4 regions of the Methylobacterium sp. NMS14P genome follow, and region 1 is predicted to be linked to each of the others. Evidence: riboswitches for the same ligand, from Rfam matches in the RefSeq annotation. Region 1 holds a riboswitch; each other region holds the start of a gene.

Region 1 (7,114 bases):
TCGTCGACGGCGTGAGCCTGGAGGCGGCGCCGGGACGGATGCTTGGGCTCGTCGGGCCGAACGGCTCTGGCAAGTCGAGCCTGCTGCGCCTGCTCTGCGGCCTACGGAAGGTGAGGAGCGGGGTCGTGACCCTCGGCGGCACGAACATCGGGGCTCTATCACGGCTGGCCGTCGCGCGTCGCATCGCCGTGGTCGAGCAACATGCGGGCACGCAGTCGCAGATGACGGTCACGGAGGTCGTGCGCCTCGGTCGCACGCCTCACCGGGGTGCCCTGTCCCCCTGGGTCGAGGCCGACGAGGCGGCGGTCCAGGGCGCCCTGGCGCAGGTCGGGTTGGACGCGCGTCGCGATCAGCCCTGGGAGACGCTGTCGGGTGGCGAGCGCCAGCGCGCGCAGATTGCCCGCGCCCTCGCTCAGGAGCCGAGCGAGCTCGTGCTGGACGAGCCGACCAACCACCTCGACGTGCGCCACCAGCTCGACGTGCTCGCCCTTGTGCGAGGGCTCGGCGTCACCAGCATCGTCGCCCTGCACGACCTGAACCTGGCCGCCCTGTTCTGCGACGAGGTCGCCGTCCTGAACGAGGGGCGCCTGGTCTGTTCCGGGCCGCCGGAGGCGGTGCTGACCGCCGAGATGATCGCGGAGGTGTTCGGGGTGCGCGCCGAGGTCCGCGTCTCTGCACTCAGCGGCCGGCCCCACATTGAGTACCGTCCGGATTGATGGAGCCCTACGACATGAGCGCATCCGAGGTCGCCGCGGGCGTGACCGCCTATTGGGACAGCCGGGCCCCCCACTTCAATGGCGCGGCGTCCCATGTCCGAACCCCGGACCTTTGGGAGGAGGTGCTCGCCGCGGCGTTCGCTGCCGGCGAGCCGAAGGACGTCGTCGACCTCGGAACGGGCACGGGGGCGTGCGCTCTGGCCGCGGCAGCGCTTGGTCATCGAGTACGAGCCGTTGACGGTTCGGCGGAGATGCTGGGCGTCGCACGGGAGGCTGCGAGGCATGCAATGCTCGACGTCCAGTTCGTTCAAACCCTCATCGCGGAGGCGCCACTGGAGCCTGCCAGCGCCGACATCGTCACGATCCGAAACGTCCTCTGGACGCTGGAGCGGCCCGCTGAAGCGCTTGAGGTCGCGCGCCGCATCCTGCGGCAGGGAGGGCGCATCGTCGTCTCCGACGGTCTGTGGTCGGCAGCACCAGAGAATCGTTCGGACTACGCCGCCGAGCTCGCACGGCTCCTCCCGTTCCATGCTGGGCTCACCGAGGCCGATGCACGAGACCTCCTGACAGAAGCTGGGTTCACCGACACGACGGCTTGGCAGCATCTTTTCCGAACGCCGCCTTATCCGGGGGATGTCCCCGTTTTTGTCCTCTCTGCCGTCAAGCGGTGATTTTGCAGCAGGTCGAGCGACGAACGCGGGAAGCCTAGCCTTGGGGTCGGCTCAAGGCAGTTGACAATCATCGCACCGCTTGGTTCTTGAACCACGGTCAAGGTTCTCGTCATCACATGATGGCGAGCTAAGAGGGAATCCGGTGCGGCGTTTCACGCCCAGGCCGGAGCTGTCCCCGCAACTGTAAGCGGCGAGTCCTCCGTCGATCAGCGTCACTGGTGAGTCTCTCACCGGGAAGGCCTGACGGATGACGGCGACCCGCGAGCCAGGAGACCTGCCCTGACCAAGACATGTCTCGTGGGCGGGGTGTCCCGACGGGCCGTATGCGGCGTGCAGCCTCGAAGGCTGCGCCGGCTGCCTACGCCCATCGACGCCATCCCCGCTCGGGTTCGGGGAAGGACCGATGGAACAGGCGCGATCAACCAGGGTGCCTCCGGGCACTACACACCCATTCACGTCCGTCGCTGATCCGACCGGCATCGATCCGCTCGAACTCTACGCCGCAGGCATTGACGCCTCGGATTATGTTGCCCGCGTTGCTCCATTGGTGCGCGCGGCCGTACCGGAGATTGGCGACCTGCTCGATATCGGCGCCGGGGGCGGGCAACTCGGCCGCGCCTTGCGGGACCGGGAAGCAGTCTGGGCAGCGATCGAGCCTGCGCCGACCATGCAGGATCGGCTGCGAGCTGTGGCACCGCCGCCGCGGCTGTACGAGATTGGCTGGCGGGAAGCCGACTTGCCGGAGGCTTGTGCCGATACGGTGCTTGCCGCCAACATGCCGGCACCGCTCACAGAGGCTGCGGCGTTCCTCGTCCGCTGCCGGCGATGGGCCCGGCGCAGCGTCGTCTGGGTGGTGCCAGCCCAGAACGGCCCGCGCGGGCTCTGCCTTGCGGGCTGCCTTCCGCGGGAGTGGCACGGCGAGGACGAGACGCCAGGCGTCGACCTCGTTCTGGCGAACCTGCCACGGGCCGACCAACCGGCGATCGCCGCCCGCACCGATTGGACCTTCAGCGCGATCGTGCCTGACCTGGTGCGCCTGTCCTCCTACCTCGCCGATCGCCTGAGCTGGTCACGGACGGACACCAGACGCCTAGCGCTTGCCGATCACCTCTCCGCGCAGGCCGTCCCCGTCGCGGGTGGCCATCGCCTTTCCGTGCCCCGCGCATCGACCATCCTCGTTTGGAGGCAAGACTCGTGACGCTCCGCCGCCTCGTATCCCTGGCTCTCTCGTTCGCCTGCGGCAGTGCGCTTTCAACGACCGCAACGGCGCAGGACAGCCCCGAGGTCAGCCTTGACCAGCTCGTCGTGACTGCGACCGGCCGACCGGAACCGCGCTCGGAGATCGCCGGCACGGTGCAGGTCATCGACCGTTCGATGATCGAGAACTCGACGGCCAAATCCGTCACGGGCGTGCTGGAGGACTACGCCGTCGGCTTCTTCTCGGAGTGGACGCCCGGTCAAACCTCGATAAATATCCGAGGCGGTGCCACGGATGGGCAGGGCAAGGATTTCAAGAGCCAAGTCCTCGTCTTGATGAACGGCCGGCGCGCCGGTACCGCCAACTTGTCGAAACTCTCCATCGCCGACGTCGAGCGCATCGAGATCATCCGTGGCCCGTCCTCGGTGATCTATGGCAGCCAGAACATCGGCGGCGTCATCAACATCATCCTCAAGACCGGCCGCACCGCGCCCGGCACCTTGATCCAGGGCATCGGTGGCAACTGGGGCCTCGCCGACGGTTGGGCACAGACTGGCGGCGTCGCCGGCCCGTTCGACTACTATCTCGGCGTCTCTGGCGCCCAACGCGACGACTACTTCGCCGGATCGGGTGGCGGCCGCATGGCCAACACGCAATGGAGCCGCATGGGTATCACCGGCGCGCTCGGCCTGCAGGTGGACCCAAACAACCGGTTCGATTTCACGCTGCGCAGCGACGGCATCTACGGTGTCGGCTTCCGCGGCTCCGGCGGCAACATCTACAGCAAGGACGATCGCCTCAACGGCTCGTTCGACGCGAGTTACACCGGTCGGTCAGACGACGGCCGAATGAGCCTGTTCGCGCAGTTCTACCGCGTCAACGACGAGGATCGCTTCAAGTGGGCCTCGCCGGTTCAGCGTGGCAACACCGGGCTTCCGGTTCGCGGTACGGCGGCCGACTTCAACACACGCTACCTCGACATCACCGGCACCCGCTTTCAACCGCGGTTCAACCTATTCGCCGGGAACGATCTCCTCCTGGGCTGGGACTGGGAGACGAGTCAGCTGCGCTCCGACCGCTTCCGAGCCGGCGTCCCGGGGAACCCGCTGGCGCAGGTCTCGCCGCAGGACAACAACCAGACCGACCAGTTCCATGCCCTCTACCTGGAAGATACGCAGCGCCTGTTCGACGACCGGGTGACCCTGCGTGGTGGCATCCGCCAAACCTTCGGCACCACGAGTTTCGACCCGACACCCTATCTCACGGGGCAGGTGAACGGGTCGCGCCCCTACGAGGCGACGACCTACTCTGTGGGTGCGACCTACAAGGCGACTGACTGGGCAGCCTTCCGGGTCGGCGCGTCCTCCGGCTTTCGGGCGCCAACCGCTACGGAACTCGCTGCCGACTTCAACACGCTCGGCGGCGGCCGCGTCTTTGGCAACCCCAACATCCGACCCGAGACCAGTCAGCAGATCGAGGTCGGCATGACCTTGGCCGACACGGTCTCCCGCCTGGACGTCGCCCTGTTTCAGAACGTCATCTCGAACCGGATCATCACGCGCGCTCGGCCGGGGAACGTCAACACCTCGGATTACATCAACAATCCCGGCGACGTCCTCATCCGCGGCGTGGAAGTCCAGTACGAGACCGACATGCTGCGCATGCTCGCGTGGGAGCCCGGGATCTGGCGCTGGAAGGCCTACGCCAACGGCAACTACAACTTCGACATGAAGGACGAAGGCTCACTCTCCGTGGCCTCGGCCAACACCCATCGGGTGGAGCGAGTCTACCTCTACCAGCTCGCCCTCGGCACGCGCTTCGGACAGGCAGGGGTGCCCTATCCCTGGACCATACAGCTGCAGGGCGTGCTCAATGGTCCGGTCTGGTACAACACCGAGGAGAACCTGCTTGTGCCGGCTGCCGAGCCCTACCGGGAGTACATCTGGCGCAAGGATCCGTTCTTCCTCGTCAACGTCCGTGGCGAAGTCGAGGTGCTGCCGGGCGCGAAGCTGTTCGTGCAGGTGCGCAACCTTCTGGATGTGAACTACCACCCGCTGTTCATCGCCACGGCCGGTGCGGGGACTGCGCTCGCCGACCTCCGCTTCTACAATGGCAGCGGCGGCACCTCCGCACCGGGTCGCGATGTGCAGGTCGGCTTTCAGGTGCGGTTCTGACATGCGCGTCGCGATCGGAGGCCTCGTCGTCCTTTCGGTCGCGGCTGCCCCACTTGCGGCCGATCCGATCCACCTTTCCGACGCCATCGGCCGGCAAGTTGTGCTGCCGAGGTCGCCTCGACGTATCGTCACGATCTTTTCATCGAACACCGAACTGGTGGCGGCCTTGGGGTTGGCAGACCGGATCGTCGGCATCGACGCATTCACGCGCTTCCCGCCGGACATCGCTTCAAAGCCTGTGGTCGGCGGCAGGCTCGGTTTTTCGGTGGACGCAGTGGTGGCCCAGATGCCCGATTTGGTACTGGTCACTCCCGCCCGGCAGGCGGCGCACCAGCTCGTCGCCCCGATGGAGCGGCTCGGCGTGCCGGTGCTGGTGCTGACGAGCCGCAGCGTCGAGGAGGTGCTCGGCAACATCCGCCTCGTCGGCCGCGCGACGGGTGAGGATGAGCGTGGGAAGCAGCTCGCCGACGCCCTGGCATCCCGCCTCTCGCGAGTCACCACATCCGTCTCGAACAGAGTTTGCCCGCGGCTCGTCCTCATCACGGGGCGGCTCGGCAATGGCCTGCTTCTCACAGCGCGGCCAGGAACCTACACCGCCGACGCCTTGGCGCGGGCTGGTGGCTGCCCGGCACTAGCCGGGAGGGGTGACCTCGCGCAGGTATCGCCGGAAGCGTTGCTGGCTTCGGATCCAGACGTGCTGCTGCTCGCAGGTCGCCCCGATGAATTGCGGGAGCTTAAGGCGCGATCGGGGTTTCGTTCGATGCGGGCCGTGCGTGAGGGTCGCGCCTATGTGGTCCCACGTGCCGAGTTCCTGATCCCTGGGCCCCGTACCGTCGACGGCATCGAGCGTCTCGCGAGCCTGCTGCATCCGCCGGTAGAGGGCGGTCCGTGAGCCCCGTCTTACGCCTCCTGCCCCTCATCGCGCTCGCGCTCGCGTTCGGGGCCAGCGCTGGGCATGATTGGGTCAGCCCCGTGGATCTCGTTCGAGCGCTCGCCGGAGCGGACGACCTGCGCAGCCGGCTGCTGCTCGAATGGCGTATGCCCCGCGTGCTCGCCTCAGCCTGCGTCGGCGCGATGCTCGGGATCGGCGGCGCGATCTTCCAAGGGGTGTTCCGCAACCCCCTTGCCGAGCCATACCTGCTCGGCTCCGCCGGAGGCGCTGCGATCGGTGCCACGGTGGCGCTTCTGGTTCCACTCGGGATGCCATCCGCCCTCGCTCTTGGAGGCCTGTCGTTCGTCGGGGCCTGGGGAGCGACGGTTCTGGTACTCGCGGTCGCCCGGGGCGCATCCGCCACCGATGCGGCCGGCCTCCTCCTCGCCGGTGTCGCGGTGGCGGCGATGCTTGGGGCCGTGCGCTCGTTTCTGATGCTCGCCCTCTCCGACGAGAGCGTCAGTCTCCAAGTGGTGCTGAGTTGGACGCTCGGTGGGATTCAGACTCCGACGTGGGAAGGACTGGCCCTCCTCGCTACGCTTTGTGTCGCCACTTTACTGTTGAGTCTGACGCTGGCGAACGGCCTCGACCTGCTCGGTCTTGGCGAAGAACAGTCGCGCGCCTTCGGCCTGGACGCAGATCGCTTCGTTCGTCGCGCAGTCCTCGTCGGTGCGGCGGTGGTCGCGCTTGCGGTGGCCTATGGTGGACTCGTCGCGTTCGTCGGGTTGGTCGCGCCGCACATCGCGCGCTGGCTCGTCGGCCCGCGTCATCTGCGATTGCTCCTGGTCTCCGCGATGATCGGCGCCATCGTCGTCATGTGCTGTGATGGCATTGCTCGCGCGCTGCTGCCACCCGCTGAGATCCCTCTCGGACTGATCACGGCGGCGGCCGGCGGCCCATTCTTCCTGTTTCTTCTCCGCCGGCGAGCGCGGTCGTGAGGACGCTGCCATGAGCCGCCTCATCGCCAACAGCGCGGTCGTGATGGCTGGCAAGCGCCGAATTCTCGACACGGTCTCCCTCGACTTTGCTCCTGGAACGCTCGTCGGGCTGATCGGGCCGAACGGTGCGGGTAAATCGACACTGTTACGCTGCCTCGCCGGGCTGCAGTCCGTTGCGTCTGGGGAGGTCGCACTCGACGGCAGCGCATTGACGTCCCTGAAGGCGGCCGAGCGCGGACGACGAATCGGTTATCTGCCACAAGCCTTCCAGCCGGCCTGGGACTATTCGGTGCGCGAGGTTGTCGAACTGGGAGCAAGCCGGGCGATCGGCGCCTCCGTTCGTATCCCGGCCGTGCTCCGCGATCATGAACTCGGAGATCTCGCCGACCGCCCCTGGTCGCGTATCTCAGGGGGCGAGCGTGCGCGAGCGTTGCTGGCAGCGGTCCTCGTCGCCGCCCCGCCTGTGCTGCTGGCAGACGAGCCCGG
Region 2 (7,114 bases), 690 kb from region 1:
GGTGCGCCGCGTCGAACAGCCAGCGGTTGATCCGGCCGGAGCGGTCCAGGCGCTGGAGGATGGTTCCGTCCCGGGGATCGACGTGGAGCCAGGTGGCGTCCGGGTCGCCGAACCGCAGGCGCAGCACCGGGAGCGGCCGCGGATCGGACCCGTGCGGGTACCAGTACAGGTCGTAGGCGCTCAGGCGCTCCGCCGCCCGCAACCCGCCGCCGGGCAGCGTCGGGGCCGCGGCACGCGCGATCGCGGCGGCATCGAGGGCCGCGCCGTCATCCGCGCGGCGCGCCGGGACGCCGGCCGGGCCGTCGGCGACGATCCACCATGCTCCGCCGATCGCGGCGAAGCGCAGCGCTCGCGTCCCGGGCCCCGCGAAGCCGCGCAGGGCCTCGGCGGTGAGGCCGAGGCCCTGCGGCTGTCCGGCATAGGCGGCGCGGATGGCGTCGGGCGCCGCGGTCGACGCGAACCAGCGGTTCGGGTTCATCGAGATCCAGCCGCTCAGGATGAAGGTGCTGAGTCCGATCCCGCCGGCGAGGCCGAACAGGTGGTGCCAGCGGGCGAGCCCGCGATAGGGCGTGACGGCCCCGCCCGCGTAGCGCCGCCGGAGGCGCAGGCGCCAGATCCCGATCGCCAGCCCGCTCAGCGCCCCCAGGGCGGCGAGGCCCGACAGCCACAGCAGGACCGTCCGCCACAGCTCCGCCCGGGCGCGCAGCGGCGTGAGGTAGATCCAGTGCGCCACGGCGCCGACCCAGTTCCAGGCCCGCTCGGACCGGGTCGTGTCGAGGGCGATCTCGCCGGTGACCCGCGAGACGTAGAGTTCGGTCCCCGCCGGGTCGTCGAGGGCGACCTTCAGGAAGGGGCGGAGCGGGTCGTACCGGGCCGTGACGGTCCACTGGTCGCGCTCGACCGGCTCGACGCGCGCCTCCAGCGTCCCCTCCCCCGCGAGACGCCGCGCGTCTTCCGGCGTCACCGGCCCGAGGCGCGCGCCGGTCCGCGCCGAGACCGTGGCCCGGCCGCCGTCGCGGTCGGCGATCCGGTAGATGGCCTCCCCGCCCCGCATCTCCAGGCCGAAGGCGGCCGGCACGCCGCCGAGGCCGCCGGCGCGGAGAGCGTCATCCGGCGAGACCATGATTTGGTCCCAGGCGATCGGGCCGAGCCGTGACAGGCGCTCGGCCGCGGTGAGCGCCGGGAACGGCACGTAGAGCATCACCAGCCCGGAACCGATCCACAGGGCGAAGAGCAGCCCCGCGGCGATTCCGGCCCAGCGGTGGAACAGGAGCAGCCAGCGCCGTCCCGCCTTGCCGAGCCGGCGCGGCAGGCTCACCACGTCACCGTGTAGGCGACCTCGACCGAGCGCGGGCGCCCGAGCAGCCAGTTGGTGCCGACCCCGTTCACGGCGTTGCCCGAGATCGCGTAGACCTTGTCGAACAGGTTGTAGACCCGCAGGGACAGGCGCGACTCCGCCGTGACCTGATGGTCGAGGACCACGTTGACGAGGTTGTAGGCCGGGCGACGCGCCGTGTTGCCGAAGTCGCTGTAGACCTGCCCGACGTTCTGCAGCCCGACCCGCGCGGTCCAGTCGCGGGCGACGTCCCAGGTCAGCCAGAGGTTGGCCACGCGCTCGGGCACGTCGATCGGCTGGTTGCCGGCATACGAGACCGTGGCGCCGCCCACCGTCTGGTCGAACCGGTCGTACTGCGCGTGGAGGAGCGCAAGGTTGCCGTCGAGGCGCCAGCCCGGCGCGAACCGCCAGCCCAGCGCCAGCTCGAAGCCCTGCGAGGACTGGCTCCCGACCTGCGTCGAGAGCGTCGGCTGGCCGGGGATCGCCGAGATCAGGTTGTCCTTGACGATCCGGTAGCCCGCCACGGTCCATTCCAGGGCGCCGTCGAAGGCCAGCCCCTTGGCGCCGATCTCGACCTGATCGCCGGTCGCGAGCTTGAAGCCGGCCAGCGACTGCGACAGCGTGATCAGGCTGTTCACCGGGTCGGTGGCGAAGCTGTACTGGGCGTAGAGCGCGCTGTCCGGCGTCGGGTTGTAGACGAGGCCGAACCGGTAGCCCAGCGCCCGGTAGGTCTTCTCGAACCGCGATCCGGTCTGCAGATCCTCGCGGTTCAGCGTCGGCACGTCGAGGCGCACGCCGGTGAGGAACGAGAGCTTGTCCGACAGGATCAGCCGGTCCTCGGCGAAGACCGAGGCCTGGCTCGTCTGCGTGGCGTAGGCCGGACGGGCCCGCCCGTTCTGCGGGAACAGGCCCGGATCGTAGCCGGTGAGCGGGACGCTCGTGGTCTGGTCGAAGTAGAAGTTGTTGGTGTGGCGGAAATCGATGTGGTTCACGTCGAAGCCGGCCACGAACTGGTTCGGCAACCCGAACAGGCTGCCCCGGAAGGTCGCGTCGAGGCGGTCTCCGACCTGCTCCTGGCTGTGGTAGATCTCCAGGTAGTCGCCCCGGTCCACGAGCCCGGTGCCGCGGTTGTAGCTGTACTGCTCGACGTCGAGCCAGTGGCGCCGGCTGGTGAGCCGGTAGGCGGTGTTGCGGATCGTGATGTCGGCCGAGGGGGACCACTCGGTCTTGAGCTGGGTCCAGTTGTCGGCCCAGGTGATCTTCGCGTCGCGGACGTTGTAGTTGTTGAACCGGATGAGATCCGGGATGCGTCCCTCGACGAGCGGCGTGCCCCAGTAGCGGGCCGGTTCCTGGTAGCCGAGATCGTGGCTCAGGGTGAAGGCGAGGTCGGCGCTCGGCCGGAACAGCAGGGCTGCGGAGACGGCGAGGTTGCGGAAATCGCCCTCCGGCCGCATCCAGCCGTCGGCGCGGTTGCCGCTGACGTTGAGGCGGTACGCGAAGGTGTCGCCGTACTCCGCCTGGCCCAGCGGGCCGCCGGAATCGAGGGCGAGCCGCGCGACCCCGTCGGTGCCGATGACCGCGCGGGCGGCGTTGATCGGCACGAAGACCGGCTTCTTGGGCACCACGTTGATGACGCCGCCGATGGCGCCGTCGCCGTACAGCACCGAGGACGGCCCGCGCAGCACCTCGATCCGCTCGACGTTCCACGTGTCGAACGGGAAGGTCACGGTATTGGCGCCGACGTAGAAGCGCGTGCCGTCGTAGAGTTGCTGGATCGAGTTCGGGCCGGCAAAGCCGCGGGACGTGAACGCGCCGTTGCCGTTGCCGGGCGCCGCGATGGTGGTGATGCCGGTCGCGTCCTGGGTCACGGCCTCGGCGATCGTGTCCTGGCCGCGGAGCCGCGCGGTCTCGCCCGACACGATGTCGAGGCTGGCCGGCGTCTCCAGCGGCGTCAGGCCGAGGCGGCTCGCGGTCCGGTCGGGCGTGCGCAGGTTGAGGCCGTTCGGCGGGAGGCGGCCCGGGTCACCGCCCGCGCCGGCGACGGACAGTTCGTCCAGGGTGACCGCGTCCTGGGCGGCGGTCGGACTGGCGAGGAGCGCGAGGAGAACGCCGCAGAGCGGGGCCCGCCCGCCGAGGCAGGAGCGATAGGTCGATGGAGACATGGGAGAAGCGGTCCGTGCACGGCGCGCGCCGGCCCCCGCGTCGTACAAGCATTGTAATAACATTACAATGCGACCGCTGTCCGGCAGCCTCTGCCTGCGCGGGCGCGCGACGGCGTCCTGCGACAGGGCTCGAGTGGTTCGGGACGGCGGAGACGGGCATGGGGAACGGCGTCGCGGGCGCGCTTGCTGTGGCACGTCACCGCGAACGAGGCCTCGGCGACCGCCTCCCCTCGGGACTGGCGGCGCCTCGACACCCGCCAGGACACCCCGCCCGGCGCGTTTCGCGTGTGACCACGGCTGACGGCAGGTCTCCTGGCTCGCGGGTCGCCGCCCTCGCACCGTCTTCCCGGGGTGACCCAGTGACGTGGTGGTGAAGGGCTCGCCGCTTACAGTTGCGGGGGCAGCCGCGGCTTCGGGGCGAGCCCCTCATCGCGTTCCCTTTTGATCCCCGAGGGGAACCGTCGCGCACAGCTTGGCCGCAGCGTGCCCGGGCGTCAACCGTATGTCCGGTTGTTGCCGTGGATCGGCGCGCGGCACGTCGGCCCGTTGCGGCCTCACCGACGGCGGGCTAGCCCGTGCGGGATGACGGTCTGGCGGCCCCCTGCGGAGATTCGCGTGAAGGCGCTGGGTCTGCCCCGGCGCGGCAACAGCCTGCTCGTGGCGGAGGTCCGCGCGGATGACGGGCGGCTGAAAGGCGTCCGGCCCCTCGGCGGCAGCGTCGCGTTCGGCGAGCGGGTCGAGGACGCCCTGATCCGGGAGTTCCGGGAGGAGCTCGGTGTCACCGTCTCGGTGCTCGGCGGCCCCCGCGTCATGGAGAACATCTTCACGCATGAGGGGCAGGTCGGTCACGAGGTGCTGTTCCTGTTCCCCGTCGCCCTGCCGCCGGGGCGGTTCGACGGGCAGGAGCGCTTCGTCTTCCACGAGGATTCCGGCACCGCTTGCGTGGCGCGGTGGTGCGATCTGGACGGGCTCGACGTGCCGGGCGGTCCGGATCTCTTCCCCGCCGGCCTGAAGGCCCCGCTCCGCGACGCGTGGGGTGCGGAGCCCTGACGGACCGAGCCGGTCCACCGCCTTTGCCGCTCGGCGCGGGCGATGCTACAGCCGGGCAATCCCATCGGTCCGGACGTCCGCGACGCCGCGGCCCACGCGCCCGGACGCTCCGTCCGACGCGAAGACGGGTGCCGGCGGAAGCATGACGACACGACCTCCCAAAAGTGGCGGGCCGAAGGGGCGCAAGCCTCAGGCCGGCAAGTTCAGCACCAGCAAGTTCAGGGGCGGCAAGGCCCAGGCCGACGGCCGCGCCCGCACGGGCCCGCGCACCAGCGCCCGCGACGCCGCCGAGCGCGCGGCCCGCAACCGCGGCGAGGATGCCGGCACCCGCGATCCCTGGGGTGCGCAGGCCGCTGCGGCCCCGGCGCCGGCCCGGCCGCCGAAGCCGCGCCGCGACGCCGCCGCACCGCGCGATGCCGCGGCGGGCAAGCCCGGCAGCCGGCCGCCGGCCAGGCGCTCGGCGGCCCCCTCCCCGGTCCTCGCCACCGCCCCTGCCCCCGCTTCTGCCCCCGCGCCGGGTCCGACCCGGCGCGAGCAGCGCGCTGCCGCCTCCGCGACCCTCGCCTCCGGCGTGCAGACCCTGACCGTCGAGCCGGACGAGGCCGGGATGCGGATCGACCGCTTCCTCACCGCCCGCTTCCCGCTCCTGCCCTTCACCCGCGTGCAGACCATCGTCCGCAAGGGCGAGTTGCGGGTCGACGGCAAGCGCGCCAAGCCGAACGACCGGCTGGAGCCGGGCATGAGCGTGCGCGTGCCGCCGCTGCGCCTCGACCAGCCCACCGAGCGGCCGCGCAGCGCCGCCCGCGAGCAGGACGACGCCGCCTTCATCCGGTCGCTGATCCTCTACGAGGATGCCGACATGATGATCCTCAACAAGCCCTTCGGCCTCGCGGTCCAGGGCGGTTCGGGGACGGTCCGGCACGTGGACGGCCTGCTCGCCGCCCTCACGGGTCCGGACGGCCAGAAGCCGCGCCTCGTTCACCGGCTGGACAAGGACACGGCCGGGTGCCTGATCATCGCCAAGACCCGGCTCGCCGCCGCGACGCTGGCCAAGAGCTTCCGGTCCCGGGCGGCGCGGAAGATCTACTGGGCGCTCACCGCGGGCGTGCCGCGGGTCCGGCAGGGACGCGTCTCGACCTACCTCGCCAAGGAGGAGCCCACCGACGCCGACGCGCGGATGCGCGTCGCCAAGCACGGCGACGAGGGCGCGAGCCACGCGCTGACCTACTACGCGATGGTCGATCAGGCCGCCCAGAAGCTGTCCTGGCTGTCGTTCAAGCCGGTCACCGGCCGCACGCACCAGCTGCGCGCCCACGCGGCCCATATCGGCCACCCGATCGTGGGCGACCCGAAATACTTCTCGGTCGAGAACTGGGAGCTGCCGGGCGGCATCCAGAACCGCCTCCACCTGCTCGCCCGGCGGATCGTCATCCCGCACCCGCGGACCGGCAAGCCGATCGACGTGAGCGCGCCGCTCCCGCCGCACATGGCCCAGAGCTGGAACCTCCTGGGCTTCGACGCCGCCCGCTACGACCCGATCGTCGAGGCTCCGGAGGCCTGAGCCCGCAGCCAGGGCACGATCGCGTCGGCGAGGGCGTCCGGGGCCTCGAACGGCAGCATGTGTCCCGACCCGTCGATCACCGTCAGGGTCGCGCCCGGGATGCCGTCGCGGAGTTCCCTTGCCTCGTCGAGGCTCCGCAGGGCGTCCTGAGCCGCCGCCACGACCAGGGTCGGGCAGCCGATCGCGCCGAGGCGGTCGCGGTCTGATTCCCGCGCCCGCCTGGCCTGGCGCAGGAAGACCTCCCCGCCGAGCCGGTCGCCCATCTGCCGGATCCGGGTCAGGAGGGCCCCGTCGCCGGCCCGGTCCGGGTGCACCGACTGGAGGATCGCCGCGCGGCTGAGACCCCGGTAGCCCTGCTGGCGGATATGGGCGATTGCGGCGGCCTTCCGGCGCGCCTGGGCGGGCGTGTCGGCGCGCGACGAGGTCGCGACGAGGACGAGCGCCTCCACACGGTCCGGTTCCAGCCGCGCCACCGCGCGGGCGACGTAGCCGCCCATGGAGAAGCCGACGAGCCCGAAGAGCGCGGGCGCCTCCGCGGCGACGCGGCGCGCCATGTCGGCGATGGCGGCGTCGCGCGTGAGATCGCCGTGCGTGATCGGACCGACCTCGGCGAGGCGTCCGACGATGTCCGACCAGAGGTCGGTGTCGGTCATGAAGCCGGGCAGCAGCACGAGGTTCATCGCCGGATCACCCTTCCTGTCACCGCACTAACCCTCCCGCGAGCGCCCTGTCGCGCCGCGGCATCCCGGTGAAACCGGGGTACCATCCGGGCGTCCCGCGCGACGCATGCCTTGGCAACCGGCCGCGCCGCCTCATATGCTGCCCCGCGCCCCGCCGATCCGCCGCGGGGCCTGTTCCCGGCGGTTCGAGACCCTGACACATGAAGCTCGCGATGCTGGCCTGCCTCGCCGCCCTGTGCCTCACCGGGCCGATCGCGCATGCCGCACCGGGCGAGACGACCAGGCCGGCGCCGACGGCGAACGGCACCCACCCGCCCGAGACGGC
Region 3 (7,114 bases), 1.3 Mb from region 1:
GCCCTTCAGGCGGGTCTCGGTGCCGGGCACGATGTAGCTCGGCGCCACCCGGAAGGTGGTCGCGCCGCCGAACTGGTCGTTCGCGTCGTGGCGGATGTTGGCGACCAGCGCGGCTCCCGCGAAGGGTGTCGTCTGAAGCTCGGCGAAGCCGGCGGTGTTGCCGTTGGATCGGTCGATGCCGGTCGTCTCGAAGCGCTCGTCCTCGCGCTGTGCCCCGAACAGGACGAGGTTGCCGGGTGAGACCTGCCAGTCGCCGCGGTAATCGAACCGGGTCCGCTCCCCGAGGTAGGTGGTGGGCGTCGGCGGCGCGAGCGGGTCGAGCGGGCCGGCGAACAGGCGGTCGAACTTCGAGTAGTTCGCCCCGAAGACGTTGTGGAAGCCGGGCACCGGCGTCCACTCGGCCTCGCCCCTCATGATCAGTTGCTGCTGGTCGTTGAGGTTCCGGTAGGGCAGTGGCACGTACGGGAAGCCGCCGTCGGCCTGGTCGAGATAGGTGCTGTCGGAGAAGCGCAGCACGTAGTTGAGGCGGAACTCGTCGGTGAGTTGCGCCCCGAGCTTGGTCGAGACCGTCTTGATGTCGGTGAAGGCGGTCCGCAACGGCACCCCGCGAGGCAGCAATTCGAACGGCGTGACCTGGACGGCGGATTGCCGGATGTGGCCGACCGACACCGAGTAGTCGAAGATGCCCTCCGAGCCGGAGATGTTGCCGAACTGGTTGAACGTGCCGAACGAGCCGCCCTCGACGGTCGCCGTCGCCCGGGCCGGTCCCTCGCCGCGCTTGGTCACGACGGAGATGACGCCGCCGATGGCGTCTGCGCCATAGAGGCCGCTCTGGGGCCCGCGCAGGATCTCGATCCGCGAGAGGTCGTAGGTCTGCAACTGGCTGAAGTCGAAGGCACGGTTCGGGGTCGACGGGTCGTTGACGTCGATGCCGTCGATCTGGACCTTCACGTGGTTCGAGTTGGTGCCGCGGATGAAGACCGAGGTCTGGCCGCCGGCGCCGCCGGTCTGCACGACGTTGAGGCCGGGCACCTGCTGGAGGGCATCCGGCACCGTCCGGCGCTGCTGCTCCTGAAGCAGGCGGTCGGTGAGCACGGTGACACTTGATCCTGTGTTGGCAATCGGCGTCGGCACGCCCGTGGCCGAGACCGAGATCTCGGACAGGGAGACCGACGCCTGTGCGCCTCCCTGGGCATCGGCGAACGGCGCGGCGACCTGCTGCGCGAGGGCGGGAATGGAGACGAGCAGCGCGGATGCGGCGCATGACAGCGCCAAGCTACGCCGAAGCGCGGAGGGAACGGAACAGGACACGGGACGGCCTCGGGGGACGGCTGTGGCACGTCACCGCGAACGAGGCCTCGGCGGTCGCGTCCTCCAAGGAACCACGCCGCCGCGACACCTCCCAGGACACCCCGCCCGGCAAGCTCCGCGTGTGACCACGGCTGACGGCAGGTCTCCTGGCTCGCGGGTCGTCGCCCTCTCATCGTCTTCCCGGGCGAGGCCGCCCAGTGACGTCGTGATGAAGGACTCGCCGCTTACAGTTGCGGGGGCAGCCGCGGCATCGGTCGAGCCCTCACGGGCGTGGCCTCACCGCGTTCCCTTTTGATCCCCGAGGGGAACCGTCCCGCTCAAGCTAGGCTGCGATGCGTCCATCCGTCAACGCATGGAAACACGTTGTTCAGATGTGTGGCGTCCGGGACGGGTCGCTCGTTGCCGCGATATCGCCTAGCCGACAATACCAAGAACTAGGGTCGGTAGGCTTTAGACGTCCTAGGTCGAGATCGGATCCCGCTCTCGAAGCGCCAATTCTCGACGCAGCTGCTCCTTCACGGCATCTCGTACGGCCGGGCTCCGAAGCTTGCGATGAAGGCTTTCCTTCGTATGGCCCTCGAACGGCCGCTCGGCCTGCCAGCGGCGGCGCGTCATTCCGATGATGGACTCTATCAGCATATCCCAGCCTGCTTTCCTATCGCAGGCTGTTACCCTCGCTCGCCGCGGCGTGGCCAGACCGGGCGGGACATCCCGGTCATTCCGACGGGCATGCCTGCTCTGGCTTCACGGCCGACGTGGGGCAACCGTCCTTCGCGCTGTCCGTTGACGGGCATTGCTGGAATGGAGGCGGCTAATGAAATCCCGGACCCTTGCCCCGATCGCCTTGGCCATGGCCATGTGCTTGGCAGGCCCTGCCATCGCCAAGAGCGACAAGCCCGGGGCCGACTGGATGCCCGCCGAGCAGGTCAAGCAGAAGCTGATGGATGCGGGCTACTCCAGCATCACCGAACTGGAGGCTGACGACGGCCACTGGGAAGGCGAGGGCATGAAGAACGGCGTGAAGATGGAGTTCCACGTCGATCCCAAGACGGGCGCCATCACCAAGGAAAAGCCCGATAAGGACTGATGGGCAAGGCCGGGCAATTCGCCACCGCTGAGGTCGGCGGCGGCAAGAAGGGAAAGCGCACGGCGTATCTGGTTGCCGTGCGCCGGAAGCGCGAGGCGATACGCGTTTACGCCGTGGTCGCGACCTCGGCTGAGGCCGCGCTTGCGCACGTGGACGTACTGACCGAGGACGGCATGGAGACCGAGGTTGTCGGTGCCCTCTCGCGGGACCTGACACGGAGCCTGGGTCTCAAGCCGGGCGAGATGCGGCTCGTCTGACGAGCCAGCCCCCGGCCCTACCACCCGGTACTCAGTACAGCCGCCAGGCTCCAGCCTGCTTCTTGGCCTTCTTCAAGTGGCGCAGGCCTCTGATCGCGCGGACGAGCTTCTTGGCCTGACGCTTCTCGCAGGTCTCGATGACGGGCCGACCGGCGACCTTGACCATGAAGTGCCCTTCGGCCGCCTTCTCCTTGGTGACGTAGTGCATGGTCGGTCTCCTGTCGTTCGGGGCTCGGACGTCGAGCGGCCTGTCTCCGGGGTAAGTGCATGCGGCGACGAAGGGCGCGCGGACGCCCGGGGTGCCTGGAATCGCAGATGGACACGTGGGCTGACCTCGCAACCCGGCTCCCGCCTTCGTGATCCTGACCGAAGCGGCGTTCGTCTTAACGACCGGAGACTCCCTGGGCCGCGATTTCCGCGGTCGCCCGGTCGAGATCCCGTTTGAAGCGAGGGTCGCGGAACAGCACCTCCGCGATGGCGGGCGCAGCGATCTTCCCGGCTTCGAGGTCGGATGGGAAATGGGTGCCGGCAATCATCCGGTTCTCCCCGTAGGAGGCCGCGAACGCGAACAGCGCCTGACGTTTCCTGGGCACGAGGCGCGACAGCACTGTGGCCGCGAGATACCCGAACGTGGCGTGGCCGCTCGGGTAGGACGTGCTGTCGGAGCGATGCCCGAACGTGGCGAGGTCCGGCTTCACCGTGTAGGGCCGCGGCCGGGCGATGGCGGCCTTGGCCGCCAGCACGGCGAGTTCGCCGTCTTGGAACACATGCTCGATAAGCGCCGCGGTGTCCGGCATCGTCTCCGTGGTGAAGGTCGGTCCGAGAACCCCGGTGAAGCGGTCGAGGGTGCACGGCAGGTTCGCGGTGATGCGGCGCTCGTCGTCGGGCGTACGAGCGCGGACGGCAGTTTCCACGGCCTGCATGTCCACCTTGGCCGCTTCCGTGCCGGCCTCAGGCGGGGGCGGCAGGACGCGCTGGAGCGTCATCGCCGCCGGGTCGATGTAGGTGCTGTGCAGCGTCCCGGCGGCGGCGGGCAGGGCGAGGGACAGGAGCACGGCCAGCGTCGCGGTGAACCGCTTACGCCCCCCAATGGCCACCAGATGTTTCACCGTCCCACCTCATGCATTGCCGGGTCGCAACGCCCGCAGCCACGCCGCCGGGCCGACCCAACGCTTCCCGGGGGCGGTCTCCGGCAGCAGCACCACGAGCACCCCCAGCGCGACCGCCGCGACGGCAGCGCACGCGAGATAGGCCGCATCGAACCCCGCCTGCTGGACCAAGGTTCCGGCGATGACGAATGACAGGGAAGCGCCCGCGCCCTGCACCGTCCCGATCAGGCCGTGGGCGGCGTTGTAGCGGCCGGTCCCGCGGGTGATGTCGGCCATCACCAGGGGCTTCACCGCACTGAGCAGCCCGGCACCGACGCCGTCGAGGCACTGGACCGCGATCAGCCAGTACGGGTCGCGCCAGACGAGGTAGAGCAGGGCCCGGGCGGGCAGCGCGGCGAAGCCGATCACGAGGAGGGGCTTGCGGCCCCAGCGCTCGGCCCGGCGGCCGACGATGAGCCCCATCGGCACCATCACCGTCTGCGCTCCGACGATGCAGACGGAGACGATGACCGACGACCAGTCAGGGCGCGCTTGCCCGATCTCCTGCGCGACGAGGGTCAGCAGCGGCGCGTTGGCGAAATGGAAAAGCCCCACGCAGGCCGCGAAGATCATGAGCGGCCGGCAGGTCAGCAGGGTCCGCCACCCGGCCGGGGCTTGCTCCCCGTCGTCCTCGCCGCCGCCGCGGGCCCGGCGCGCATCGATTGCACCCCGCGGGATGGAGTAGAGCGCCGCGGCCGAGACGATGGCGGAGGCCGGGACCAGGAGGAAGACCGCCCGGTCCGGGAACAGCCAGCCGACCAGCCCGATCAGAATGGCGATGGCGACGTTCCCGGTCCGCTCCAGCGCGGCGTTGCGGCCGAAGCGCCGGGCGAGCTTGTCGGCCGTGAATAGGCCGAGCGTGAGCGTCGCGATGGCCGGGCTCAGCATGCCCCCAACGGCGGCCAGCACACAGGAGGCTGCGAGCACGGGCCAGAATTGCGGGAAGAGCGCGACGAGGAGCGTGGCAAGAGAGAGCGCGACCAAGGCGCCGAGCAGGATCACGCGCTTGTCGCGCACCGCATCGATGGCTGTCCCGATGGGCGTCTGCGCCACGATGCCGACGATGCCCGACACCGTGCCGACAAGCCCGACCGAGGCGTCGTCCCAACCGCGATGCACGTAGAGGTAGACGTTGAGGTAGGGCTTGATCGCCCCGTTCACATCGATCAGCAGGAAATTCAGGAGGTCGAGAGGTCTAAAGATGGGCTTCCGCACCTGAGCGGCAGGCTGCCCGTCGTCCTCGCCGCTGTCCTGCTCCACGTGGTCGGCTTCCCTTTCCAGCTCACCTAGGGCGTCGCCGAACCAAACCGAATGAGGGAGCCACCCGTGGGCATGAACGACTTGCGGCCATGCTCGACCCAGTAATCACGGGCGGGTCGCTAGCCGTATGACCGCTCGGGGTGGTTTTCCGCCGGTCAGCTTTCGAGGAGCAATCGGTGGAAGCGGACATCGCCTCCGTGCCGGTTCACGATCCTTCTCGGACGTTCAGAACGTCGGCTTTAAGGTTGCCCGCCCGCGGAATTTCAGCGCGACGCCAAGCTGCCGGAGGTCCTTGCCGTCCTTGTAACCGCATCAGAGAACGCCGCGGTCAAGCGTTCAACAGGTCTGTCCTGACGTTCCAGAAGCACAACCTGCCGCGTGAGTTGCGGCTCGCCGAACATCAGGCAGGTCAGATCAAGGTTCGCGCGAGCGTCGTCGGAGAGCGGGATGACCGCGACTCCCAACCCCTTCTCGACCATCTTCAGGATCACCTCTTGGCTATCCAGAACCATCTCGTCCTGCACCTCCAGCCGCATGCGCCGCAACTCCCGGTCGATCACCCGACCGGCCCAAGCTTGGCTGTCGAAGCGAATGAAGGGCAGCGCCGTCAGGAGTTCACGCAGGCTTCGATCCTCGTGACCAGGAGGCGCGACGAGCCAGAAGTGATCCTCATAGAGCGACCGCCAGATCAGGTTCTGTGGGTGCGGACGGACAGGCTCCGTCGTGACTGCTGCGTCTAGTTCCCCAGCCGCGACCTGTAGGGCAAGTCCGACTGACATCCCGGCGGTCACCTGAACGCGAACACGGGGGTGGGATCGATTGAGCGCAGCCAGTGCGTCTGGCACGACGCCGGACAGCGCGGTGTGAATGACCCCCAGCTTGAGGCGTCCGGCGAGGGACTGCTCGTCGCTCAATGCCGATGCGATCTGGTCGTAGAGCGCCAGAACTTCAGCCGACTTCTCCAGCACGATTTGGCCTGCCGGAGTTAGCCGCGGCAACCGGCGAGAACGATCGAAAAGCTGCGCGCCGAACTCCTTCTCCAGCGCCCTGATCTGCAAGCTCACAGCGGACTGCGTCAGCCCAACAACCTCCCCGGCACGAGCGAACGACCCGTGTCGGGCGATGGCGTGCAGGGTCCGCAGGGCACGAAGCGACATGGCGTGATGATCGGCTCAAGCGATGAGTTTTTTTCATCGAATTGCAGAGATTTAAGAATTTTTCCTCGATCCAGCAAGCTGGTAGGTGGACTACTAGACGATCGTCCCCGGACCACGCATGACCATCGCTGTCCTCCAAGCACTCCTGCCAATCGTCATCCTGATCGCGCTCGGGATGCTGCTACGGCGGCGTCGCTTCCTAGATCGCAGCTTCTGGCCGCAGGCCGAGCGGCTCGGCTACTTCGTCCTGCTTCCATGCCTCTTCTTCGACGGCCTCGCGACCGCGCAGCTTGAGGCGCTGCCTGTCGGCGAACTCGCCTTGACGTTGATCCTCTCGACCATCCTCGTCGCGGCTCTCGTCGTCGGGCTGCGGCCCCTCATGAAGGTGGACGGCCCGGCCTTCACGTCGGTCTTCCAGGGGAGCGTGCGCTTCAACAACTATGTCGGTGTCACTCTGGCCGCTGGTCTGTTCGGGGCGAAGGGCATCGCATTGGCGGCGATCTGCAATGCCGCGATCGTGCCGACCGTCAACATCCTCTGCGTGATGGTGTTCGCCCGGCATGGCGCTGCTCAGATGACCGGCCCCGCCATCCTCAAGCAGGTGACGACAAACCCGCTGGTCATCGGTTCTCTCGGCGGCATCACTTTCCAGGCACTTGGCCTCAGCATCCCGCAAGGTCTGGAGCCTGCCATGAAGGCCCTGGGCGCAGCCTCACTACCGCTCGGCCTGCTCTGCATCGGGGCAGCACTGGAATTCAGCGCCGCGCGCCAGTGGGTCAGGCCGGTCATCACGTCGTCCGTCGCGAAGTTCCTGGCGATGCCCGTCGCGACCGTTCTGGTATCCATGTTGACGGGGCTGAAAGGGCCAGCCCTGACGACCGCGCTCCTCTTCCA
Region 4 (7,114 bases), 2.5 Mb from region 1:
TCATCAAGGCGGACGCGCAGGACGGGGGCCGCATCACCCGCCTGCGCGACGTCGGCCGGGTCGAGCTCGGCGCGCAGACCTACAGTCAGTCCTTCACGCTGAACGGGCAGCCCGCCGCCGGCATCGGCATCTACCAGCTGCCCGAGGCGAACGCGCTGACGGTGGCGAACGCGGTCCGCACCCGGATGGCCGAGCTCGCTAAGACCTTCCCGTCGGGCCTCGTCTACGCCATCCCGTTCGACACGACGGAGTTCGTGCAGGCCTCGATCCACGAGGTCTACATGACGCTGTTCGAGGCGGCCGTGCTCGTCCTGATCGTCATCCTGGTCTTCGTCCAGGACTGGCGCGCCATGCTGGTGCCGGCGACGACGGTGCCGGTGACGATCATCGGCGCCTTCGCCGCCATGGCGGCGATGGGCTTCAGCGTGAATCTCTCGACGCTGTTCGCCATCGTGCTGGCCATCGGCATCGTGGTGGACGACGCCATCGTGATCGTCGAGGGGGTGTCACACCACATCGACGAGGGCCTCTCCCCCCGGGCGGCGGCCGAGAAGGCGATGGAGGAGCTGTTCGGCCCGATCATCGGCATCACCCTGGTGCTCATGTCGGTGTTCGTGCCGGCCGCGTTCCTGCCCGGCCTGACGGGGCAGCTCTACAAGCAGTTCGCCCTGGTCATCGCCGCCACCGCGCTGATCAGCGCGATCAACGCCGCCACCCTGAAGCCGACCCAGTGCGCCCTGTGGCTGCGCAAGCCGGTGCCGCCGGAGAAGCGGAACGTGTTCTACCGCGGCTTCAACCGCGTCTACGGGGTCCTCGAGGGCTGGTACGCCCGGCTGATCGCCAGCATGGTCCGGCGCAGCGGCCTCATGGTCGCCGTGGCGCTCCTGCTGATCGGGCTCGCCGGGTGGGGGCTGACCCGCCTGCCCACCGCCTTCCTGCCCACCGAGGATCAGGGCTACGTCCTGATCGGGGCGCAGCTGCCGGACGGGGCCTCGAAGGAGCGCACCGACGCGGTGATGCAGCGGATCAGCGCCCAGGCGAAGGCGACGCCGGGCGTCGACAACGTCCTCTCGATCAGCGGGATCTCGGTCCTCGATTCCAGCGCCAGCCTGCCCAATGCCGGCGTCGCCTACGTGGTTCTCAAGAACTGGGACGTCCGGGCCAAGGAGAAGGGCCAGGATCTGCGCAGCCTCTACGAGCGCTTCAACACGATGCTGGAGGGCGTCGAGGACGCCGACACCTTCGTGCTGATCCCGCCGCCGATCCAGGGCATCGGCAACGCCAGCGGCTTCACCATGCAGATCGAGCTGCGCAACGGCGACTTCGACTACCCCCTGCTGGAGAGCCTCGCCCGGACGGTCGTCGCCGACGGGAACTCGCAATCCGGGCTGCGCAAGCTCAACACCTCGTTCCGGGCCGGCGTGCCGCAGATCGCGATCGCGGTGGACCGGGTCAAGGCCGAGGCGCTCGGCGTGACGGTCGGGCAGGTCTTCTCGACCCTCTCGAGCTACGTGGGATCGTCCTACGTCACGCAGTTCAACAAGTTCGGCCGGACCTTCCAGGTCTACGTGCAGGCCGCGCCCGATTACCGGCTCCGCCCCGAGGACGTCGAGAACCTGAAGGTGCGCGCCGGCAACGGCGTGATGGTGCCGCTCGGCACCGTCGTGGAGATCAAGTCCGTGCAGGGGCCGTCCCTGATCAGCCTGTACAACCTCTACCCGACCGCCACGATCGTGGGCGGGGCGGCGCCGGGCTTCAGCTCCGGGCAGGCGCTGGACCTGATGCAGCAGATCGCCGCCAAGGTGCTGCCGCCGGGCACGGGCTACGACTGGACGGCGATGTCGTACCAGGAGAAGGCGGTCGGCGCGCAGATCTACCTCGTGTTCGCCCTCGCCATCCTCCTCGTCTACTTGGTCCTGGCCGGACAGTACGAGAGCTGGATCCTGCCGCTGGCGGTCCTGCTCGGCGTGCCGCTGGCGCTGCTGGGCACGGTCGGGGCGCTGCTGCTGCTCGGCGTCGCCAACAACCTCTACACGCAGATCGGCCTGATCCTGCTGATCGCGCTGGCGAGCAAGAACGCCATCCTGATCGTCGAGGTCGCCCGCGAGAAGCGGCAGGCCGGCCTCGACATCGCGGCCGCCGCCGTGGAGGCGGCGCGGCTGCGCTTCCGCCCGATCCTGATGACCTCGTTCGCCTTCATCCTCGGCGTGCTGCCGCTCGTCACCGCCTCCGGGGCCGGGGCCGCGGCGCGCAAGTCGATCGGCATCACGGTGTTCAGCGGCATGCTCGCCTCGACCTGCCTGGCGGTGCTGTTCGTGCCGTCCTTCTACGTGATCCTGCAGCGCATCGAGGAGCGCCGCGCCCGCGGGCGGCAGCCCGGTCCGGTCGCGGCCCCGCCCCCGGCCGGGACAACCCCCGAGACCGGACAGGCGTGAGCCGGAGCGCGGGCGCGGTGCGGCTTCGCGGCGCGTCCAACGGTCGACGACCGGCGCCGCCGCGCCGGATTCGCGACCGGACCTTCGTCGACCCACCAATCCAGCACGCTCGACCGTTGACGGACCAACATCGCCCATCCTATTAGATATAGCATCAGCTATAATTATGGGTTCGGGCTATGCCGCACATCGGGGCTCCGCGTCGCCTCTCGGCTCCAGGATGGGCCCTGTTCGGCCTCGCCGCGGCGCTGGGGCTCACCGCGGGACCGGCCCTGGCCCAGTCCCTGCCCACCGCTGCGGAGAACCTGACGCCGGGCGACCTCGACAGCGAGCATCTGTTCGGCTTCACCGAGGGCAGCGACCTCGGCGTTCCCGGGGAGGCGGAGCTGGAATGGGAGACGAGCGGGCGCCTCGGCCGGCGCGTCGCCCGCTTCCTGACCGTGGACAGTTCCCTCGCCCTGAAGGTGCCGCTGACCAACGATTTCCGCCTGGCCCCGGGCGTCACCTTCAACGCCTACGACATCGGCGCGCCGGGCACCCCGACCCGGACCACGGGCGGCTTCAACGGCGGCTTCCTCGAGACCCGGCTGCGCCTGCTGGATCGCCGGGCGGCCCCCTTCGGCCTGACCCTCAGTATCGTGCCGGGCTACGGAACCGTCGACGGCGGGTCCGGCGTGCCGGCGCGCAGCTTCGGCACCGAGATCGGCCTGCTGGCCGACCGCGAGATCATCCCCGGCAAGCTGATCGCCGCCGTCAATGTCGGCTTCGCGCTCTCCACGACGCGGCTGACCGTGATGGACGCGCCCGTGCGCGGATCGGGGATCGAGGTGGCGGGGGCGCTGGCCTACTGCGTCCGGCCCGGCCTCTTCCTCGGCGGCGAGGCACGCTATGCCCGGACCTACGACGGCCTGGCGCTAGACCGGTTCGCGGGCGAGGCCGTGTATCTCGGACCGACCGCCTACACGACCCTGTCACCCCAGGCCTGGGCCTCGTTCACCTGGAGCTTCCAGGTGGCCGGGCAGGCGATGGGCGAGCCCGGACCGCTCGACCTGTCGAGCTTCGACCGCCATCAGATGCGGTTGCGCGTTGGGTACAGCTTCTGACCGCGGCCTGCGGGCTTCACAGGGGCGAGGGACAGGCGCCAAGACAGCGGGAGGACGCCGGTCTTCGGGTGCTTTGACGGAGAGACTGGCGGAGAGGGGATGCCGCCGTATGATTTAGAAAAACATTACACATCAAAGACTTATTTGATCGGCCGCGGAGGCATCTGTGCCACCACAATGGCCCGTGGGGTGCGTCTCAGCAAGCGGCGCAAGACCGCCTCAACACGACCTTCTGGGGACGACTGAAACGGTGGTGCGCCTATCGCCGAATGGATTGCGACGTTCGCCGGATGGATTGTTGGCTCGCGTTGACTCACGAGTTCGTGAGGCTGTAGCTGGATCGTGACGGTTCCCCCTTCGGGGGATCAAAAGGGAACGCGGTGAGGGTCTCCCCGATGCCGCGGCTGCCCCCGCAACTGTAAGCGGCGAGCCCAGCACCACCGCGTCACTGGATGAGCCTCATCCGGGAAGACGGTGCGAGGGCGGTGACCCGTGAGCCAGGAGACCTGCCGTCAGCCGTGGTCACACGCGAAACGCGTCGGGCGGGGTGTCCTGACGGGTGTCAAAGCGCTGCCTCGTGAGGTGGTCGCCAAGGCCTCGTTCGCGGTGACGTGCCACTGCCGTCCCGAGGTCTTGAGTCCGTGTCCCGTCCCGCGCCGCAATGGCGGCTTCGCGCATCCGTCGCATCACTCGCTCTCGTATTCCTTGGGCTGACCCCGGCGACCGCCCAGGGCTTACGAGCCGACGCCGCCACAGAGGCGGTCGTTCTCGACCCGCTCTCGGTCGAGGGCAGCTACACCGCCGCCCCCACCTACCAGGTCAGGGATCTCTACAGCGGGACCAAGACCGTGATGCCGCGGCTCTCGCTGCCGCAGCAGGTCGACGTCGTGCCCCAGGAGGTCCTGCGGGATACTGCCGCCACGCGCGTCGAGCGCGCCCTCGACTACGTGCCGGGCGTCGGCAAGCAGAACGATTTCGGCGCCCAGAACCTCGCGCTCTACTCGGTGCGCGGCTTCGCCACCCAGGACATCTTCTTCAACGGCTTCAACATCGCCCGCGGCTACAACGGCGCGCCGGACACCCAGAACGTGCAGTCCATCGAGGTGCTCAAGGGACCGAGCGGGGCACTCTATGGGCGCAGCGACCAGGGCGGCACCGTCAACATCCTGACCAAGCAGCCCGTGGCCTTGCCCTTCGTGGAGACGGGCACGCTGTTCGGGAGCTTCGGCACGGCGCGCACCACCGTCGATGCCGGCGGGCCGCTGAACGAGGAAGGCACCGTCCTCTACCGGTTCAATGGCGCGCTCTCCCGGCAGGACAGTTTTCGCGATTTCGTCGACGGCGACCGCGTCTTGGTCGCACCGGTGGTGAGCTGGCTGATCAGCCCGGAGACCAAGCTCACCGTCGAGGCTCAGTACCTGCGCAACCGCCAGACCTTCGACCGCGGCACCACCGCGGTGAACAACCGCCTGGGCCTCGTCCCGCGCTCGCGCTTCTTCGGTGAGCCGGGCGACGACTCCGTGTCGGAGGCCGGGATCCTGCAGATCCGCCTCGATCACGCCTTCAACGCCGACTGGCAGCTCAGAGTCGCCGGACACTTCAACACCGGCAGCCTGACCGGTTTGCAGACCGGCGCGACCGGCCTCCTCGATGACGGCCGTACCCTGCTGCGCGAGTTCCGCCGGCACGACTTCACCTGGGGCGTGGCGATCGGGCAGGCCGAGCTCGTCGGGCACTTCGACACCGGGCCGTTCGCCCATACCGTGCTGCTCGGCCTGGAGCACGAGCGCTACAACAGCACCGAGAACCTGCTTCGCTCGACGCCGCGGCTCGACCCTTTCGCCATCGACCTGTTCACCCCGGTCTACGGCCAGCCCAAGCCGCCCTTCACGCGGCGCTACAGCGCGAGCGAGAACGTCGGGAACACCGCCGTCTACGTGCAGGATCAGATCGCGCTCAGCCCGGAATGGAAGCTCCTCATCGGCAACCGGACCGACTTCTACAACCAGACCTTCCGCGACAAGGTCGGCAACGAGCGCACGGAGCAGGACCGGACCGGCTTCTCGCCCCGCGCGGGTCTCGTCTACCAGCCGCTCTCCTTCCTCTCGCTCTACGGCAACGTGGCGGCCTCGTTCCGTCCCAACACCGGCTTCGACATCGCGACCCGTCCCTTCGCCCCAGAGACCGGCTTCGGCTACGAGGCCGGCATCAAGCTCGACCTCTTCACCGGCCTGAGCGTGACCGGCGCGGCGTTCCACATCGAGAAGGAGAACGTCCTGACAACGGACCCGCGGGACTTCTTCTTCCAGATCGCCGCCGGGGCGGTGCGGAGCCAGGGCTTCGATCTCAGCTTCGTCGGACAGGTGACGCCCGAGTTCCGGGTGATCGGCGGTTACGCCTTCATCGACGCCGCGGTGACCCGCGACGAGGTCCTGCGGGTCGGCTCGCCGCTCCTCAACATCCCGCGCCACTCCGGCAGCCTGCTCGGGGTCTACGAGGTCCAGGCCGGCGACTGGAAGGGTTTTGGGTTCGGCGGTGGCGTTCGGGCCGTCGGCTCGCGTCTCGGGGACAGCGGCAACGAGCGGTTCCGGCTTCCTGGCTACGTGCTGACCGACGCCCTGGCCTACTACCGCTACGAGAACCTGCGCTTCGGGCTCAACGTCGATAACATCTTCGACGAGACGTACTACGAGCGCTCCTACAACACATTCTGGGTCGGCGTCGGCGAACCGCGGCGGGTGACCGTCAGCATGACGGCGCGCTTCTGATGGGCGTGCATCCTGGAACGCTGCAGGCGTCGACGAAGGCACCGGCCGCGACCGGACGCCTCGCGTCCATCGACGCCCTGCGCGGGCTGGTGATGGTGCTGATGCTCCTCGACCACCTGCGTGAAACCTGGTTTCTGCACGTGCCGGTCGCCGATCCAGTCGATGCCAGGACCGCCCTGCCAGCCCTGTATCTCGCCCGCCTCGCGGCCAGCCTGTGCGCGCCGATCTTCATCGTGCTGACGGGCGTGGCCGCGTACCTGTTCAGCGCCCGGCACACCCTGGCGGAGACGCGCGCCTATCTCGTGAAGCGCGGTCTCGTGCTCATGGCCCTGGAGGTCTTCTACCTCTCGGAACTGTACTGGGGCGTCGCCAGCCCGACGCTTTGGCTTCAGGTGATCTGGTGCATCGGCGTGTGCATGATCGTCCTGGCAGCGCTGATCGGCCTGCCGCGCTCGGCGTTATTCGCGGTCGGAATGCTGGTCGTTTGCGGACACAACCTCCTCGATCCGATTCAACTTCAGCCCGACAACCCCCTCTTTACCGTCTGGGCCATGCTGCACCAGCGCGACGTCATTCCCCTTCCCTTCGGATTGGTCGCGAAGACGACCTATCCGGTGCTTCCCTGGATCGGTGTCATCGCGCTCGGCTATGCCATCGGTCCGTGGTTCCTCCCCGGTGTCGCCACACGTCGGCGCGAGCGCCGTTTCGCTGCCGTCGGCATCACGTTGCTGGTCACCTTCGCGCTGCTGCGTCTGGCGAACGGCTACGGGGACAGGCCCTGGTTCATCGTCGACGAGAGCGCCTTGCG

The links. A riboswitch is a leader RNA that binds a small molecule or an ion and turns the genes downstream of it on or off. The one in region 1 is predicted to bind cobalamin.
Region 2: linked by a shared signal. The riboswitch ahead of LOK46_RS04555 (TonB-dependent receptor) and the one ahead of LOK46_RS07730 (class I SAM-dependent methyltransferase) in region 1 are both predicted to bind cobalamin.
Region 3: linked by a shared signal. The riboswitch ahead of LOK46_RS14050 (TonB-dependent receptor plug domain-containing protein) and the one ahead of LOK46_RS07730 (class I SAM-dependent methyltransferase) in region 1 are both predicted to bind cobalamin.
Region 4: linked by a shared signal. The riboswitch ahead of LOK46_RS25765 (TonB-dependent siderophore receptor) and the one ahead of LOK46_RS07730 (class I SAM-dependent methyltransferase) in region 1 are both predicted to bind cobalamin.

What each region holds. Positions count from the first base shown of each region.
Region 1 covers NZ_CP087106.1:1,641,397-1,648,510, forward strand. The annotation lists gene LOK46_RS07720 (ABC transporter ATP-binding protein) at 1-716, shown strand, start outside; gene LOK46_RS07725 (class I SAM-dependent methyltransferase) at 731-1,387, shown strand; cobalamin riboswitch at 1,471-1,683, shown strand; gene LOK46_RS07730 (class I SAM-dependent methyltransferase) at 1,791-2,585, shown strand; gene LOK46_RS07735 (TonB-dependent receptor) at 2,582-4,759, shown strand; gene LOK46_RS07740 (ABC transporter substrate-binding protein) at 4,761-5,651, shown strand; gene LOK46_RS07745 (FecCD family ABC transporter permease) at 5,732-6,628, shown strand; gene LOK46_RS07750 (ABC transporter ATP-binding protein) at 6,639-7,114, shown strand, end outside.
Region 2 covers NZ_CP087106.1:956,358-963,471, reverse strand. The annotation lists gene LOK46_RS04560 (PepSY domain-containing protein) at 1-1,321, opposite strand, end outside; gene LOK46_RS04555 (TonB-dependent receptor) at 1,315-3,498, opposite strand; cobalamin riboswitch at 3,784-3,976, opposite strand; gene LOK46_RS04550 (NUDIX hydrolase) at 4,114-4,548, shown strand; gene LOK46_RS04545 (RluA family pseudouridine synthase) at 4,691-6,109, shown strand; gene LOK46_RS04540 (alpha/beta fold hydrolase) at 6,076-6,789, opposite strand; gene LOK46_RS04535 (hypothetical protein) at 6,990-7,114, shown strand, end outside.
Region 3 covers NZ_CP087106.1:2,919,551-2,926,664, forward strand. The annotation lists gene LOK46_RS14050 (TonB-dependent receptor plug domain-containing protein) at 1-1,311, opposite strand, end outside; cobalamin riboswitch at 1,431-1,639, opposite strand; gene LOK46_RS14055 (PepSY domain-containing protein) at 2,126-2,398, shown strand; gene LOK46_RS14060 (hypothetical protein) at 2,398-2,655, shown strand; gene LOK46_RS14065 (hypothetical protein) at 2,687-2,863, opposite strand; gene LOK46_RS14070 (phosphatase PAP2 family protein) at 3,039-3,764, opposite strand; gene LOK46_RS14075 (MFS transporter) at 3,774-5,063, opposite strand; gene LOK46_RS14080 (LysR family transcriptional regulator) at 5,327-6,220, opposite strand; gene LOK46_RS14085 (AEC family transporter) at 6,339-7,114, shown strand, end outside.
Region 4 covers NZ_CP087106.1:5,413,361-5,420,474, reverse strand. The annotation lists gene LOK46_RS25775 (efflux RND transporter permease subunit) at 1-2,435, shown strand, start outside; gene LOK46_RS25770 (hypothetical protein) at 2,615-3,538, shown strand; cobalamin riboswitch at 3,868-4,066, shown strand; gene LOK46_RS25765 (TonB-dependent siderophore receptor) at 4,390-6,306, shown strand; gene LOK46_RS25760 (DUF1624 domain-containing protein) at 6,306-7,114, shown strand, end outside.